2 linked regions of the Pseudoxanthobacter soli DSM 19599 genome follow. The protein of the gene in region 2 interacts with the protein of the main gene of each other region in a pairwise test. Links are inferred from orthologs where the notes say so. Each region holds a gene or a part of one and is shown on either strand. Other genes may lie near its edges.

Region 1 (7,614 bases), on a different replicon or contig from region 2:
AATAGCCGAGCCCGAGGGCGATCATCAGGTAGAGCATGCCGGCATCGGCCACGAAGCCGATCGCGCCGCCCACCGCGAAACGAAGGAATTGGGTGTTCACCGTTGCCGTCCGGTTCCGCCGCCTCGGTCGGCGGCTTCGGGATGGCTGCATTTGCGACGGGGAGGCCGGCGAGAGCAAGGCCGAAAACACGGGCCATGCGCCATGGAACCGCTCGGCCGGTGTTCGGACACCCGGCGAACCGCGCCGCGCGGGGCCCGGAAGCCGTGTCGGGCCGAAAACGGCAACGGCCGGGCTGGAGACCCGGCCGTGAGAAAGTCCGTCCGGCGGTCAGCACCGCCGGAGCACCGCTCGCCCGATCAGTCGTCGGTGCGGATCGCGGTGAAGCGCAGGTCGCCCGAGGCGTTCGACAGCAGCAAAAGCACGGTCTTGCGGCCGTCCTTCTTGGCCTTGTCGTACTTGGTGACGACGTCGGCCGGGCTCGTCACCTGCTCCTGCGCCACCTCGACGATCACGTCGCCGGGCTGGATGCGCTTCTCGGCGGCGTTGCTCGCCGGATCGACTTCGGTGACGAGCACGCCCTTCACCGAATCGCCCAGCTTGAACTTGTCCTTCAGCTCCGGCGTGATCGCCGACAGCGTCAGGCCGGCGACCTGGTCGGTGACGGGCTTCACCGTGTCGGCACCGCCGTCTTCCTGGTCCGCGGCGGCCTCGGCCTTCTCGTCGAGGCGTTCCAGCGTGATCTTCAGGGTCTCTTCCTTGCCCTTTCGGATCACGACCACGTCGACGGCCTTGCCGACCTCGGTGTCGGCGACCATGCGCGGCAGGTCGCTCATCTTCGGCACCGGCCGGCCGTCGAAGGTGATGATGACGTCGCCCGGCTCGATGCCGCCCTTCGCGGCGGGGCCGTTGTCGGTGACGCCCGCGACGAGCGCGCCCTTGGCCGACGGCAGGCCGAGACCCTCGGCGATGTCGTCCGTCACCTCCTGGATGCGCACGCCGATCCAGCCGCGCCGGGTCTCACCGAACTGCCGCAGCTGGTTGATGACGTGGCTCGCCGTCGAGGACGGGATGGCGAAGCCGATGCCGATGGAGCCGCCGGAGGGCGAGATGATGGCGGTGTTGATGCCGATCACCTTGCCGTCCATGTCGAACAGCGGTCCGCCCGAGTTGCCGCGGTTGATGGCGGCGTCGGTCTGGATGAAGTCGTCGTAGGGACCCGCGTTGATGTTGCGGTTGCGGGCCGAGACGATGCCGAGCGTGACGGTGCCGCCGAGGCCGAACGGGTTGCCGATGGCCATCACCCAGTCGCCGACGCGGATCTTGTTGGAATCGCCAAGCTCGACCGCCTTGAGCGGCTTGGTCGGCTTCACCTTCAGCACCGCAAGGTCGGTCTTCTTGTCACGGCCGAGCACCTCGGCCTTGAGCTTGGAGCCGTCCGAGAAGTTGACCGTGATCTCGTCGGCGCCATCGATGACGTGGTTGTTGGTCACGATGATACCGGACGGATCGATCACGAAGCCGGAACCGAGCGACTGGACGCGCTGCGGGCGGTCGGAGCCCTTGCCCTGGCGGTCCATGAACTGGTCGAAGAAGTCCTGGAACGGCGAGCCCTCGGGGAGCTTCGGGATCGGCACCTGGCTCGGCGCTTCCACCTTCTGCGAGGTGGAGACGTTGACCACCGCGTCGAGCAGTCCCTCCGCGAGGTCGGCGACCGATGCCGGGCCGGCCGCGACCGCCGGACCGGGCAGCCCGACCGCGCCGAACGCGAGCGCGGCGGCGAGCCCGCAGGCGGCACCGGCCGCGGCGAGACGCCGGCCCGCCGGACGACGGCCCGGCCGGACGCCGGTGACGGAAGGGGATGTCCTGAATAGCATGCTGGGGTCTCCCGTTCGGGCGCAGCCGATTGGTTCTGGAGCGCCCCCTCCGGTGGACTGACCCGGACCGGACATGAGCCGCTCGAGAGAATTGAGCCGGAGCGGATCCCGCTCCGAGACGCACGGATTCGAAACCTGCAGGGCAAGGCCTGCCCGAGGGCAAGACCTGCACGGCAAGACCTGCACGGCAAGTCCTGCACGGCAGGACCCGCAAGGCAAGAACGACCTACAGGGCAAGAACGCGGCGATTGCGGGGCGGTCCGGCCGACGGTCGCGACGAAATCCCTCACGATGCGGAGAGGCCGTCGCGGCGCTCGAACTTCACCGCGCGCGAAGCGGGCACCGCCGCGCACGGACGGTGCGTCGATGGTGCATCAACCGCGCATCGATCGCGCTTTTGGGCAACCGCCTCAGTGGCGGATGAGCCAGACCAGCGCCACACCGATGGCCAGCGCCACCAGCCCGCCGATGCGCAAGACGCCGTCGGGTGTTCCGACGGCGTGCTGCATCATGCGCTTGAGCACCCCGGGTGCCGCTGCGTAGAGCGTGCCCTCGATGGCGAGGACAAGTCCGAGCGCGACGACGAGGTCGTTCATTCCTGCGCCGCCGGCGCCGGGCCGGAGGCGGGTGCAGGCGCAAGGCCCGGTGTGGCCGGGCGGACCCCGTTACCCGCTGGATTGTCGAAGAAGCGGAAGAACTCCGACGACGGCGACAGCACCAGCCGGGTCTCGCCGGACTTCAGCGAGTCCTCGTAGGCCTGCATCGAGCGGAAGAACGCGAAGAACGACGGGTCCTTGCTGAACGCCTCGGCGAAGATGGCGCTGCGCTGGGCGTCGCCCTGACCGCGGGTTTCCTCGCCCGTCCGGTTGGCGTCGGCGATGATGACGGTCGCCTGGCGGTCGGCCTGGGCACGGATGCGGCGGGCCGCTTCCTCGCCCTGGGCGCGGATTTCCGTCGCCTCGCGCTCGCGCTCGGTCTGCATCCGGCGGAAGATCGCCTGGGAGTTCGCCTCCGGCAGGTCGGCGCGGCGGATGCGGACGTCGACCACCGAGACGCCAAGCCCCTGGGCGCGGCGCTCGACTTCCTGGCGGATGCGCTCCATCAGCTCGGGACGGCTGTCGCGCACCACGGCCTGGAAGGTCGCATCGGCGAGCACCGAGCGGATCGACGACTGCACGAAGGTCGAGAGCCGACGGTTGCCCTCCGGGATGCTGTTCACCGTCTGGTAGAAAAGAACCGGATTTTCAATGCGATAGCGCGCGAACGCATCGACGACGAGGCGCTTCTGGTCCGAGGCGATGGCTTCGAGTTCCGGCAGTTCCAGGTCGAGCACGCGCTTGTCGAGGAACACGACGTTCTGGATGAACGGGATCTTGAAGTAGAGCCCCGGCTGGGTGACCGCGCGGCGCACTTCACCGAACTGGAGGACGATCGCCTGATCGGTGGGATAGACCACGTAGGCCGACGAGTAGCCGAGCACCGCGAGAACGGCGGCGACGACGAGACCGATGATGCCGCCCCTCATTTCACCGCTCCCGACAGGTCCTGGCCCGAGAAAGTCTGACCGGACAGCGGCGACTGGCTCGAAGACTGGCCGGAGGTGGCCGCGCGCGGCTGCGCCGCCGGGCGGCTCTGCAGACGGTCGAGAGGCAGGTAGGGAACGACGCCGGGTCCGCCGGCCTTGTCGTCGATGATGATCTTGTCGCTCGAGCCAAGCACCTTCTGCATCGTCTCCAGGTAGAGGCGTTCGCGGGTGATGTCCGGCGCCTTCGAATATTCGGCCAGGATCGAGAGGAAGCGCGAGGTCTGGCCCTGGGCTTCCGCCACGGAGCGGTCGCGGTAGCCGTTGGCGCTTTCGACGATCTGGGAGGCCTCGCCGCGCGCCTCGGGGATAACCCGGTTGGCGTAGGCCTGGGCTTCGTTCTGGACGCGCTCCTGGTCGGCGCGGGCGGCCTGCACGTCGCGGAAGGCGTCGATGACCTGCTGCGGCGGGTCGACCTTCAGCATCTGCACCTGATTGATCTCGATGCCCGACTTGTAGCTGTCGAGAATGTGCTGCATCAGCGACTGGACCTGAACCTGCACCTGCTCGCGCTGGTCGGTCAGCACGCGCTGGATGTTGGTGCGGCCCACCACCTCGCGCATCGCACTTTCGGAAACGGCCTTCACGGTCGCCTCGGGATTCTGGATGTTGAACAGGTAGTCGGGCGCGTTGCTGATGCGCCAGAGCACCTTGAAGTCGACGTCGACGATGTTCTCGTCGGCGGTCAGCATCAGGCTTTCCTCCGGCACGTCGACGCCGCTCGACGGCCCGCCGCGGACGGCCTCGATCTCGCGCAGGCCGACGGTGGTCTCGCGGATGCGCAGCACGTCGGGCGTCTCGACCGAGCCGACCGGATAGGGCCAGTTATAGTTGAGGCCCGGCTGGGTCATGCCGATATAGCGGCCGAACACCATCTCGACGCCGACCTCGCCCTGTTCGACGCGGTAGAAGCCGGTCGCGAGCCACAGCACCGCGACCGCCACGCCGGCGACCAGCACCGTGCGCCAGCCGAGGCCGCCACCGCCGCCGCCCGGCAGAACCTGCTTCAGGCGATCCTGGCTGCGCCGCAGGAGTTCCTCGAGATCGGGGGGGCCGCCGCTCGGTCCGCGCTGGGGACCATTGCCCCAAGGGCCGCCGTTATTGCCGCCGCTGCCCCATGGCCCGCCGCCCTTCCAGCCGCCGCCGCCACCGCTCTGATTGCTCCAGGGCATCCTTGCTCCTCGGTTCCGGTTCCGCCGCCGACCGGCAGAGCCGTCAGCATCTTAAGTCGTCAGCGACCTGCGTCGCCAGAATTCCACATTCGGCATGATTCCACGCCTTGTCCGGCCGTGGTCTTGTGCTCGCCTGCCCGGGTTATAGGGGCTTCCCCCCGGCCTTTCAACGAACGCCCGCCCGGGCATCGCGCACCGTCCGGTCAACACTTCGTAGGCGGGCGCCGCCGATCCGGCGCAACAACAGGTGGGTGGCCGAGCGCCCGGCGTCAATCGAGCACCGGTCAGGAGTCGTGCGAAATCCGCTCGTAAGCGACATAAGAGACCGGCGCGCTGTCGGCCGGTCCCTGCACCGGACCCTGACGCGACACCTCGCGCCACATCGCGGGGTCGATCCGCGGGAACATCACGGTTCCCTGTGGGCGGGCGTGGACCTCGGTGATCGACAGCCGGTCCGCGACATCGATCAGCGACGCATAGAGAACCCCGCCCCCGACCACCATGATGTCGCCGACACCCCGCCCGGCGGCGAGCCGGCCGGCTTCCTCGAGTGCCGCCGGAAGCGTCGGCGCCACGTGCACGCCTTCGGGCGCGAACGACGGGTCGGCGGTGACGACCACGGTGTCGCGGCCGGGCAGCGGCCGGCCGATGGAGAGATAGGTGCGCCGCCCCATCAGCATGGGATGGCCCAGGGTTTCGGCCTTGAAGCGCTTCAGGTCGCTCGGCAGGTGCCACGGCATGGCGTCGCCGGTGCCGATAACGCCGTTCTCCGCGACGGCCGCGACGAGCACGAGACGCGGCCTGCCGCCAGGAGCCTTACCGGGAGCATCGTCGTTGACGCCATGATCGCTCATGCGGCGGCCGTCTCGCCGGCGAGCCTCGCCAACGCCTCCCCCGAGACGCGGCAGCCGGTCCACTCGTCCATCAGCACGGCGCCCTGGGCGCGATAGAACGCGATCGAGGGCGCATTCCAGTCCAGCACCGCCCATTCCAGCCGGCCGAGCCCCTCGTCCACGCACCGCCGCGCGAGATGGACGAGCAGGGCCTTGCCTATGCCATGGCCGCGCAGAGCCGGATCGACGAACAGGTCTTCGAGATAGATGCCATGGCGGCCGCGGAAGGTGGAGAAATTATAGAACCACAGCGCGAAGCCGGCCGGGGCGCCGTTCCACTCCGCGATGTCGCAGAACACCCGCGGGTTCGGCCCGGCGAGCGCGGCGGCGATCATCGCCTCGTCGGCCTCGACCTCGTGAGAGAGTTTCTCGTATTCGGCGAGCGCGCGCACGAAGCCGAACACGATCCCGGCATCGGCCGGTCCGGCGGAACGGATGGAGATGCTCACACCGCCACCTCGGCCTTGATGTGGGGATGGGGATCGTAACCGACGACTTCAATGTCCTCGAAGCGGATCGAGGCGAGATCGCTGACATGCGGTGCGATCTCGAGCCGCGGCAGAGGCCGCGGCGCGCGGGAGAGCTGCTCGCGCGTCTGGTCGATGTGGTTCACGTAGAGGTGGGCGTCGCCGAGGGTGTGGACGAAATCACCCGGCGCGAGCCCCGTCACCTTGGCGACGAGGTGGGTGAGCAGGGCATAGGACGCGATGTTGAACGGCACGCCGAGGAAGGTGTCGGCCGAGCGCTGGTAGAGCTGGCAGGAGAGCCGCCCGTCGGCCACATAGAACTGGAACATCAGGTGGCACGGCGGCAGCGCCATCTTCGGAACATCGGCCGGGTTCCAGGCCGTGACGATCAGCCGGCGCGAATCGGGATTGCGCCGGATTTCGCTGACGACGTCGGCGATCTGGTCGATCACGCCGCCATCCGGCGTCTGCCACGAGCGCCACTGATAGCCGTAGACCGGCCCGAGGTCGCCGTTCTCGTCCGCCCACTCGTCCCAGATGGAGACGCCGTTCTCCTTCAGATAGGCGATGTTGGTGTCGCCCTTCAGGAACCACAACAGCTCGTGAATGACCGAACGCAGGTGGATGCGCTTGGTCGTCACCAGCGGAAAGCCTTCCGAGAGATCGAAGCGCATCTGATGGCCGAACACCGACAGAGTGCCGGTGCCGGTGCGGTCGCTCTTCAGCGCGCCCTCGCTGAGGATGCGGCGCATGAGATCGTGATATTGGCGCATCGCGCGCTCCCGAGGCTGATGCGGTGGGACGTCCGCAGACGTCGGTCCGGGCCGAACGGACGCCGGCTCCGATCGTTCCTTACTAGCGCGAGTCGCCCGCGGCGTCGCGTGCGGAGCGCCGCGACGGCACCCCCGACGACGCGGCTTGTGGATGGCCGCGCATGCCAATCTCCGTTCTGCCCTTTCACATCCCGCCGCTTCATCTTATATTCGGGCTGCCGGCGACGGTCGGATATGGCGATAAACGGTCGACGTAATAAGCTCATCGGACCCGGGGGCGGTACCCGGCGCCTCCACCTGAGCCCGCTTCGGACAAGCGGGTTGAGGTGGGGGCGAAATAGGATCGACGAGAGTGTAAAGGTCGTGCTTTCGCCCGGCATGGTACCGCCGTTATCGGACCAAACCTATAGTTGCCAATGACAACTATGCTGAGGCTCGCCTCGCCGCGTGATGCGGTGCGGTACCTCTAATTAAGCCCTTGCTGTTAGCGCAGTAAGGCGGGGTTCGGGGGCACCTGGCAACAGAAGCCCTCACTCATTTCGCGGACGAGCCGCGGCCGGCATCGCCAGATGCGTCGCGCTTCTCCGTCGTCGAATTCGGCCTCAGGGCCGTCCAAAAGGTGTTCCTCGCCGGCTCTCCGGTTCGGAACGACAGGCTGAAAGCGCCTGCGAGGCGGTTCCGCTGCCCGGCCGATATTGCCGGCGGTGAGCCCCTTCTGATCCCGACGGGGGCAAACGCGGGTTCGGGGATGACGGAGCCGGGGTGCATGGCTCCCGAGCCCTTAGGAAGCGCGGCCGCCCGGCTGCTTCCGGAACCAGCGGCTGCCCGACGACCGACCAGCCCGAAGAGCGA
Region 2 (7,661 bases):
ATGCCGCGCGACGGCGTGAAGCCGGAGGACGCCGAGAAGGCGATGGACGGCGTTCTCGCCGATCTCATCGCCAAGGGCGCGACCGCAGAGGAAGTCGACCGCGCCAAGCGCTCGATCATCGCCGACACCATCTACGCCCAGGACAGCCAGTCCTCGCTCGCCCGGGCCTTCGGCACCGGCCTGACGACCGGCGAGACCATCGATTCCATCCGCAACTGGCCCAAAGGCATCGCGGCGGTCACCCCGGCGGAGGTGCAGGCCGTGGCGCAGCGCTATCTCGGCAAGGAGCCGGCCGCAACGGGCGTGCTGTTGCCCAAGCCCGGCGGCAAGGGCGGCGGCGCCCCGGTCTCCCCGCTCACCTCCATCAACCAGCAGGGCTGATTCCGATGTCGCGCTTCGTCAATCCCCTTCGTCTCGCGTCCGGCGCCGTGCAGGTTCTGGAAACGCAATTCGGCAAGTTCACCCGCACCGCCCTCGTCGTCGCCGGCTTCGCCGCCGCCTCGCTCTATGCGGTGCCCGCCGACGCAATGAAGATCGAGCCGGTGACGAGCCCGGGCGGCATCAAGGCATGGCTCGTCCAGAACGATTCCGTGCCGCTGGTGACGATGAACTTCGCCTTCCGTGGAGCCGGCTCGGCTCAGGACCCGGCCGGCAAGGAGGGCCTGGCCAACCTGATGTCGACGATGCTCGACGAAGGCGCCGGACCGCTGGATTCGACGCTCTACCAGAACGAGCTGACGACCCTCGGCGTCCGCCTCGGCTTCTCCGCCACCCGGGACAACTTCGTCGGCCGCCTGACGACGCTCGCGTCCGAGCGGGACCAGGCCTTCGACCTCCTGCGTCTCGCGCTCACCGAGCCGCGTTTCGACCAGGAGCCGATCGAGCGCATGCGCGCTCAGATCGTCGCCGGCATCCGTGCCTCCGACGAGGACCCGAATGACGTCGCAGGCCGGCTGTGGAGCGCGGCGGCGTTCCCGGATCATCCCTATGGCCGCTCGGCCGACGGCACGGTGGAGACGGTGTCCGGGCTCACGGCTGCCGATCTGAAGGCGTTCCGCGGGCGCACCTTCGCCCGCGACAATCTCGTGGTCGCGGTGGTCGGCGCCATCGACGCCGAGACGCTTGGAAAGCTGCTCGACAAGACCTTCGGTGCCCTGCCTGAGAAGGCCGACCTGACGCCCGTGCCGAACGTGGTGCCGAAGACCGACCTCGAGCGCGAACGCGCCATGCCGGCCGCGCAGACGATCATCCAGTTCGGCGGACCGGGCGTGCTGCGCAGTGATCCGGATTTCATTCCAGCCTACGTGATGAACCATATCCTGGGCGGCGGCACCTTCACCTCGTGGCTGTTCGAGGAGGTCCGCGAGAAGCGCGGTCTGACCTACGGCATCGAGACCTATCTCGCGGCCTACGATCACGCCGGCATGTTCCTCGGCGGCACCGCGACCAAGCCGGAGAATGCCGCCGAAGCGCTGAAGCTGATCCGCGAGCAAATCCGCCGGATGGCGGAGACGGGACCGACCGAGAAGGAGCTGGCGGACGCCAAGCGCTTCATCACCGGTTCCTATCCGTTGCGCTTCGACACCTCCGGCGGCATCGCCGGCCAGTTGCTCGGCATCCAGCTCGACAATCTCGGCATTGACTATATCGACAAGCGCAACAGCCTCGTCGAGGCGGTGACGCTCGAGGATGTGCGGCGCGCCGCCAAGCGCATCCTCGATGCCGGCGCGCCGACCGTCGTGCTGACCGGCGACGTGCGCAAGCCGACCTGACGCCGTCCACAAGCGGCTGGCGGCGGCGGCCCGAGTCCGGGTCGCCGCCATTCCTCCGAGGGGCGATCCGGTCTAAACTCGGCCGAAGGCGGAGCACGACAGGAGGCCGGACCGTGCACGATCTGCCGCCACGCCGGCGCGAAATTCTGAGCCTCGCCCGCTCACGGGGGCGCGTGGGCGTCGATGAGCTCGCAACCCGCTTCGGCGTCACACCCCAGACCATCCGCAAGGATCTGAACGATCTGTGCGAGCGGCGCGTGCTGTCGCGCATCCACGGCGGCGCGGTGATCGCTTCGGGGGTGGAGAATGTGGGCTACGAGGCGCGGCGCTTCATCGCCGCCGAGGAGAAGCGCGCCATCGGCGAGGCCGCCGCCCGGCTCATTCCCGACAACTCGTCGCTGTTCCTCAATATCGGCACGACGACCGAGGAAGTCGCCCGCGCGCTGGTCGACCACGACGGGCTCCTGGTCATCACCAACAATCTCAACGTCGCCAACCTGCTCTATCGCCACCCGCGCATCGAGGTGATCGTCGCCGGCGGACCGGTGCGCCGGTCGGATGGCGGGGTCGTCGGTTCGACGACCGCGGACTTCGTCCGCCAGTTCAAGGTCGATACCGCCGTGATCGGCGCCTCGGCCATCGATGACGACGGCGGGCTGCTCGACTACGATTATCGCGAGGTGCCGGTCTCCCAGGCGATCATCGGCAATGCGCGCCGGACGATCCTCGTCGCCGACCGCATGAAGTTCGAGCGGACCGCGCCGATCCGCATCGGCCACATCGCGGCGATATCCTGCTTCGTCACCGACCGCCTCGCCTCGCCTGCCTTCGGCGAACTCTGCCGGCGTCACGAGGTCGAGGTGGTGGAGGCCCTGGCGCCGCTCGACGAAAGCACGATCGTCGCCGACGACGCGGCCTGAAGGCCGAAAGCGGCCACGCGCTGCGGCCCGGGGGCCCTCCATGCCCTCTTCTACGATCCGTGTCCGCCCCGCGCCCGAACATCGCCCCCTCAGGCGACGGCGGTACAGCCCCGTTCTTTCACGACACGGACGGTGGAGGCCGGATGACGCGCGAGCGCGGCCGGCGGGCGGATCGGCCGCGCCACGAGATTGCCGCCACAGTTCGGGCAGCGACCGGCCAACACGCCCTCCGCACAGCCGGCGCAAAACGTGCATTCGAAGCTGCAGATGCGGGCAAGCCCGCTTTCGGGCGGCAAGTCACGGTCGCAGCATTCGCAACTGGGCCTGAGTTCCAGCATTCGCCACCTCCCCTTCGGCACGCGCCCGATTTTAAAGAAAAAGCTGTCCGATTTCTCGGGCCGGGACAACAAGAAAGGCAAGGACAACAAAAAAGCCGGCCCGAGGGGGGCCGGCTTCTTTCGTCTGTCTCATGCGCCACGAACGACGCGGGAAGTCAGGCCTGAGGCTGCGGGTGCATGTCGCCCGTACCGTCGCCCTTGGGGCTCGGCTTCGGCCCGCCGGCCGTCGGCACCGCCGACTGGCGGGGCGGCGACGGCTCGTCGCCGCTGTCGCGCACCGGCGGGATGCCGTTCAGCAGGTTGCGGATCTCGTCGCCCGAGAGCGTCTCGTATTCGAGCAGCCCCTGGGCGAGCGTCTCCAGCTCGTGACCGTTCTCGGTCAGGATGCGGAACGCCTCGGCGTGGCCCTCCTCGACAAGGCGGCGCACTTCGGCGTCGATCTTACGGGCTGTCTCCTCGGAAACGTTCTGCTGCTTGCCCATGGACATGCCCAGGAACACCTCGTCCTGGTTGTCACCGTAGGCGACCGTGCCGAGATCGTCCGAGAAGCCCCAGCGGGTCACCATGGCGCGCGCCAGCTTGGTGGCCTGCTCGATGTCGGACGCCGCGCCGGACGTCACCTTGTCCTTGCCGAAGATCAGCTGCTCGGCCACGCGGCCGCCCATGAGGATGGCGAGGCGCGACGTCATCTGCTCGTAGGACATGGAGAGCTTGTCGCGCTCCGGCAGCTGCATGACCATGCCGAGGGCGCGGCCGCGCGGAATGATGGTCGCCTTGTGCACGGGGTCCGTCGCCGGAACGTGCAGCGCGACGATGGCATGGCCGCCCTCGTGATAGGCCGTGAGGCGCTTCTCGCCTTCGGTCATCACCAGCGTGCGGCGCTCCGCGCCCATCATCACCTTGTCCTTCGCGTCCTCGAACTCCGCCATCGTCACCAGGCGCTTGCCACGGCGGGCCGCCATCAGCGCCGCCTCGTTGACGAGGTTCATGAGATCGGCGCCCGAGAAGCCCGGAGTGCCGCGCGCGAGGGTCTTGAGGTTCACGTCGGGCGCCAGCGGCACCTTGCGGGCGTGCACCTTCAGAATGCGCTCGCGGCCGACGACATCGGGATTCGGCACGACGATCTGGCGATCGAAGCGGCCGGGACGCAGCAGCGCCGGGTCGAGAACGTCCGGCCGGTTGGTCGCGGCGATCAGGATGATGCCTTCGTTGGCTTCGAAGCCGTCCATCTCCACGAGGAGCTGGTTGAGAGTCTGCTCGCGCTCGTCGTTGCCGCCGCCGAGGCCGGCACCGCGATGGCGGCCGACCGCGTCGATTTCGTCGATGAAGATGATGCAGGGCGCGTTCTTCTTCGCCTGCTCGAACATGTCGCGCACGCGGCTGGCACCGACGCCGACGAACATTTCGACGAAATCGGAACCCGAGATGGTGAAGAACGGAACATTGGCCTCGCCGGCGATGGCGCGCGCCAGGAGCGTCTTGCCGGTACCGGGCGGGCCGACCAGCAGCACGCCGCGCGGGATGCGGCCACCGAGACGCTGGAACTTCTGCGGGTCGCGCAGGAAGTCCACGATCTCCTGCAGATCCTCCTTGGCCTCGTCGACACCGGCGACGTCGTCGAACGTAACGCGGCCGTGGGCCTCGGTCAGGAGCTTGGCCTTCGACTTGCCGAAGCCCATGGCCTTGCCGCCCGAGCCCTGCATCTGGCGCATCACGAACAGCCAGATGCCGAGGATCAGCAGCATCGGGAACCACGAGATCAGCGCACCGATGAGCGAGAAGTTCTCGCCGGCGGGCTTCGCCGTGATGGTCACGCCCTTGGCTTCGAGCTTGTCGATGTAGCTGGCGTCACGCGGTGCGAAGGTCTGGAAAGAGCCGCCGCGCGCGTATGTGCCCGAGATCTGCTGGTCGACGATCGTCACGGATTTCACAGAGCCGTCGTCGACGTCGCTCAGGAACTGCGAGAACGGAACATCCGTCGAGGCGGCACGATTGCCGGGGCTCTGGAAAAGCTGGAACAGCGCGATCAGCAGGAGACCGATGATCACCCACAGCGCGAAGTTCCGAAAAGTGTTGTTCATGACCGACCCTTCGCCGCGGGTGCATCCCCCGCTTGTCTCCCGAAACATAGGTGCGACGGCAGGCAATGCCAAGCCCGGTAAAAGGACCGATTCGACGCCTATCCCGGCCAGAATGTACCGGTCTTTGCCGGAAGGCCCGCCTATCGCCCGCGCGCTCCGGCGTGTCGCGGCCACGGCCCGAAACCGATGAGGTCGGCCCAGGCCGGCGCCGAATAGAAGTTCAGCGCCGGCACGGCCACCAGTGTCCCCTCCGCCCATGCGGCGGGAACGGTCGCCAGGGCGGACGCCGGAGGCAGATCACCATCGCGGGTGACGCCCGCCTTCGCCTTGATCCCGGTCAGTTTGCGGCCGCCGGGACCGAGCGGAGCCACGACAATGTGATGCGGAGCGTGAGACGCAAGCGACACGCTCACGCGACCGTCCCACATCGACGTCTCACCGGGCGCGAGCGCGAGGCTCGGCAGACCGTCCCGCCCGGCCTCGCGATGGATCCACAGGCGCGTCCCACGACGGATGATGGCGGTGCCGCCGAGCGTGCGCGCGGGCGGGCGTCCCCCACCATCGGGGAGCGGCGCCGTGACCGCCCGGAACGCGGCCTCGAGCCGTTCGAGACGCGGGCCGTACCAGCCGCCGCCGACATCGGAGATGACGCGCGAGAACAACCGGAGCGCGACCTCCTCATGCGCCTGTGAGAGCGCCACCAGATCGATGGCGGCGAAGCCTCCCGGGTGGCGCTCCACGGTGCGGGTGGCGAGATCCGCGACGAGATCGTCGATGACGGACTGCGCGCGGGCGAGCCGGGCGGCAGTCGCCGAGAGCCGGCCGGCGGTCAGGCCCTCCGCGGCCAGAAGCGGCATCAGCCTGCGAAGCCGCACGCGTGCGAAGGCCGGGTTCTCGTTCGACGGATCGTCGCTCCACGCGATGCCGGCGGCACGAAGCGTCGCCCGCAGACGCTCCCGGTCGATGCCGAGCAGCGGGCGGACGAGCACGCACTCGTCGAGCTGGCGCTCCGGCCGCATCGCGGACAGCCCGGCAAGCCCGCTGCCGCGCCCGAGCCGCATCAGAAAAGTCTCGGCCTGGTCGTCGAGCGTGTGGGCGGTGACGATCGCCGTGGCGCCGCAGTGCCGCGCCGCCTCGAGCAGCAGGGCATAGCGGGCATCGCGCGCCGCTGCCTGAAGGTCCGATGTCGGTTTCTCGCCCTGCCAGACGAGAATGCGGTGGGGCAGGTCGAAGCGGCCCACTAGTTCGCCGACGGCTTTCGCCTCATCGGCCGAACCCGGCCGGAGGGCATGGTCGACCGTCGCAACGACGGCGGCGGGAACGGGCGGGGCTGCAGGAACGGGACGCGCCGTGTCGTCCGGCATCCAGGCGCGGAGACTGCGCCAGCGGGCGAACAGGAAGGCGAGGGCTGTTGAATCGGAGCCACCGGACACCGCGAGCAGCACGCTTCGATGGGCGCTCAGCGGGGCAAAAAGGGCGTCGAGTTCATCGTCGCGGACGGGAGCCGGAGCTCCGGACGCAGAGGCGGCGGACGTGCCGGCCGCGGATTGTTCCGTCTCTGGCACGGCCGTCAGCAGCCGGCGGTCTTCTGCTCCGCGCGGACGCGATCACGCAGCGCGGCGGACGCGGAGGTATAGCGCGTCAAGAGTTCCTTGTAGGAGGCGCAGGCGGCGCTCTTCTCGCCCATGCCGTTCAGCGACAGGCCGAGCTTGAACAGGCTGTCGGGCGCCTTGCGGCTTTCGGGATGCTGGGTGTAGCCCTCGAGGAAGGCCGTCGCGGCGTCGCGATAGTTGCCGCGCGAATAGAGGCTCTCGCCCAGCCAATATTGCGCGTCCGGTTCCAGCTTGTCGCCGGGATAGGACGCGAGGAAGCGGCGGAACGCCGATTCCGCCTGAACGTAATCGCCCCGCATCACATAGCCGTAGGCTTCGTCATAGGCAGTGCGCGGCGTCGCCGGCGCCGAAGACGGGCCCGGCACGGCCGCCACCTGGGTGCCGGCGGGCGGCGTGTATGTCGGCGAGCCGACGCCAGGAACGTCCGAGGCCGGCAAGGTGCCGAGATTCGTGGGCGGTGCCGCCGCGACGGCGCCCGTGTCGGGCAGCCCCGCGGTTGAAGCCGGGTCTGCCGGCGGGGCGCCCGCGGCGGCATCGGCCGAGGGGTCGTTCGCCCGGATCAACGCCGTCAGGTCCAGGGGGCCGCTGCCCGGCACCGCCGGCGCCGCGGCGGTATTGCCGGCGGGCTCGGCAGCCGGGAAGGTGCCGACCGGACCGGCTCCGCCCGGTGTGGGCGGAGCGGCTTCGGGCTGGGCGGAGAACCCGTCCGCCGGCAGCGCGGCGACATCGGTGCCGGCGCCGCCCGCAGGCGGGGCGCCCTCAAGCGAGGATTTTTTCATCGGCTTGGCGGGCGTACCACCCTTGCCGCCTTCGAGCTGCTGGAAGCGGAACTCGTTGAGCTCCTGCATCTGCTGGATCTGCTGCTGCAGCTGCATGATCTGATGATTGAGCTGCTCGATCTGGCCGTTCAGCGCGCGCATCTGGCTCTCGGTCGTAT

Evidence for each region. The genes of interacting proteins can lie anywhere in the genome.
Region 1: the proteins of ftsH (region 2) and hflK interact in binary tests that used the Escherichia coli proteins (3 or more experiments, as listed by UniProt). The link is inferred for Pseudoxanthobacter soli DSM 19599 from one-to-one orthologs.

The regions. Positions count from the first base shown.
Region 1 is NZ_FRXO01000005.1:423,264-430,877, reverse strand. What follows is about bases 2,514-5,386. They hold hflK (FtsH protease activity modulator HflK), read right to left. Parts: upstream 4,630-5,386; coding sequence 3,397-4,629; downstream 2,514-3,396. Other genes in these bases: BUF17_RS14695 (dihydrofolate reductase), read right to left, coding at 4,914-5,386; hflC (protease modulator HflC), read right to left, coding at 2,514-3,400. In the rest of the region: BUF17_RS14720 (GtrA family protein), read right to left, coding at 1-100; BUF17_RS14715 (DegQ family serine endoprotease), read right to left, coding at 358-1,875; BUF17_RS14710 (DUF2065 domain-containing protein), read right to left, coding at 2,286-2,471; more of hflC, read right to left, coding at 2,468-2,513; more of BUF17_RS14695, read right to left, coding at 5,387-5,483; BUF17_RS14690 (GNAT family N-acetyltransferase), read right to left, coding at 5,480-5,971; BUF17_RS14685 (thymidylate synthase), read right to left, coding at 5,968-6,762.
Region 2 is NZ_FRXO01000002.1:359,753-367,413, forward strand. What follows is about bases 2,649-5,568. They hold ftsH (ATP-dependent zinc metalloprotease FtsH), read right to left. Parts: upstream 5,112-5,568; coding sequence 3,186-5,111; downstream 2,649-3,185. Other genes in these bases: BUF17_RS06045 (DeoR/GlpR family DNA-binding transcription regulator), read left to right, coding at 2,649-2,692; BUF17_RS06050 (DUF1272 domain-containing protein), read right to left, coding at 2,782-3,030; tilS (tRNA lysidine(34) synthetase TilS), read right to left, coding at 5,252-5,568. In the rest of the region: BUF17_RS06035 (M16 family metallopeptidase), read left to right, coding at 1-381; BUF17_RS06040 (M16 family metallopeptidase), read left to right, coding at 387-1,772; more of BUF17_RS06045, read left to right, coding at 1,886-2,648; more of tilS, read right to left, coding at 5,569-6,676; tol-pal system protein YbgF, read right to left, coding at 6,682-7,661. UniProt on the Escherichia coli protein: Acts as a processive, ATP-dependent zinc metallopeptidase for both cytoplasmic and membrane proteins. Plays a role in the quality control of integral membrane proteins.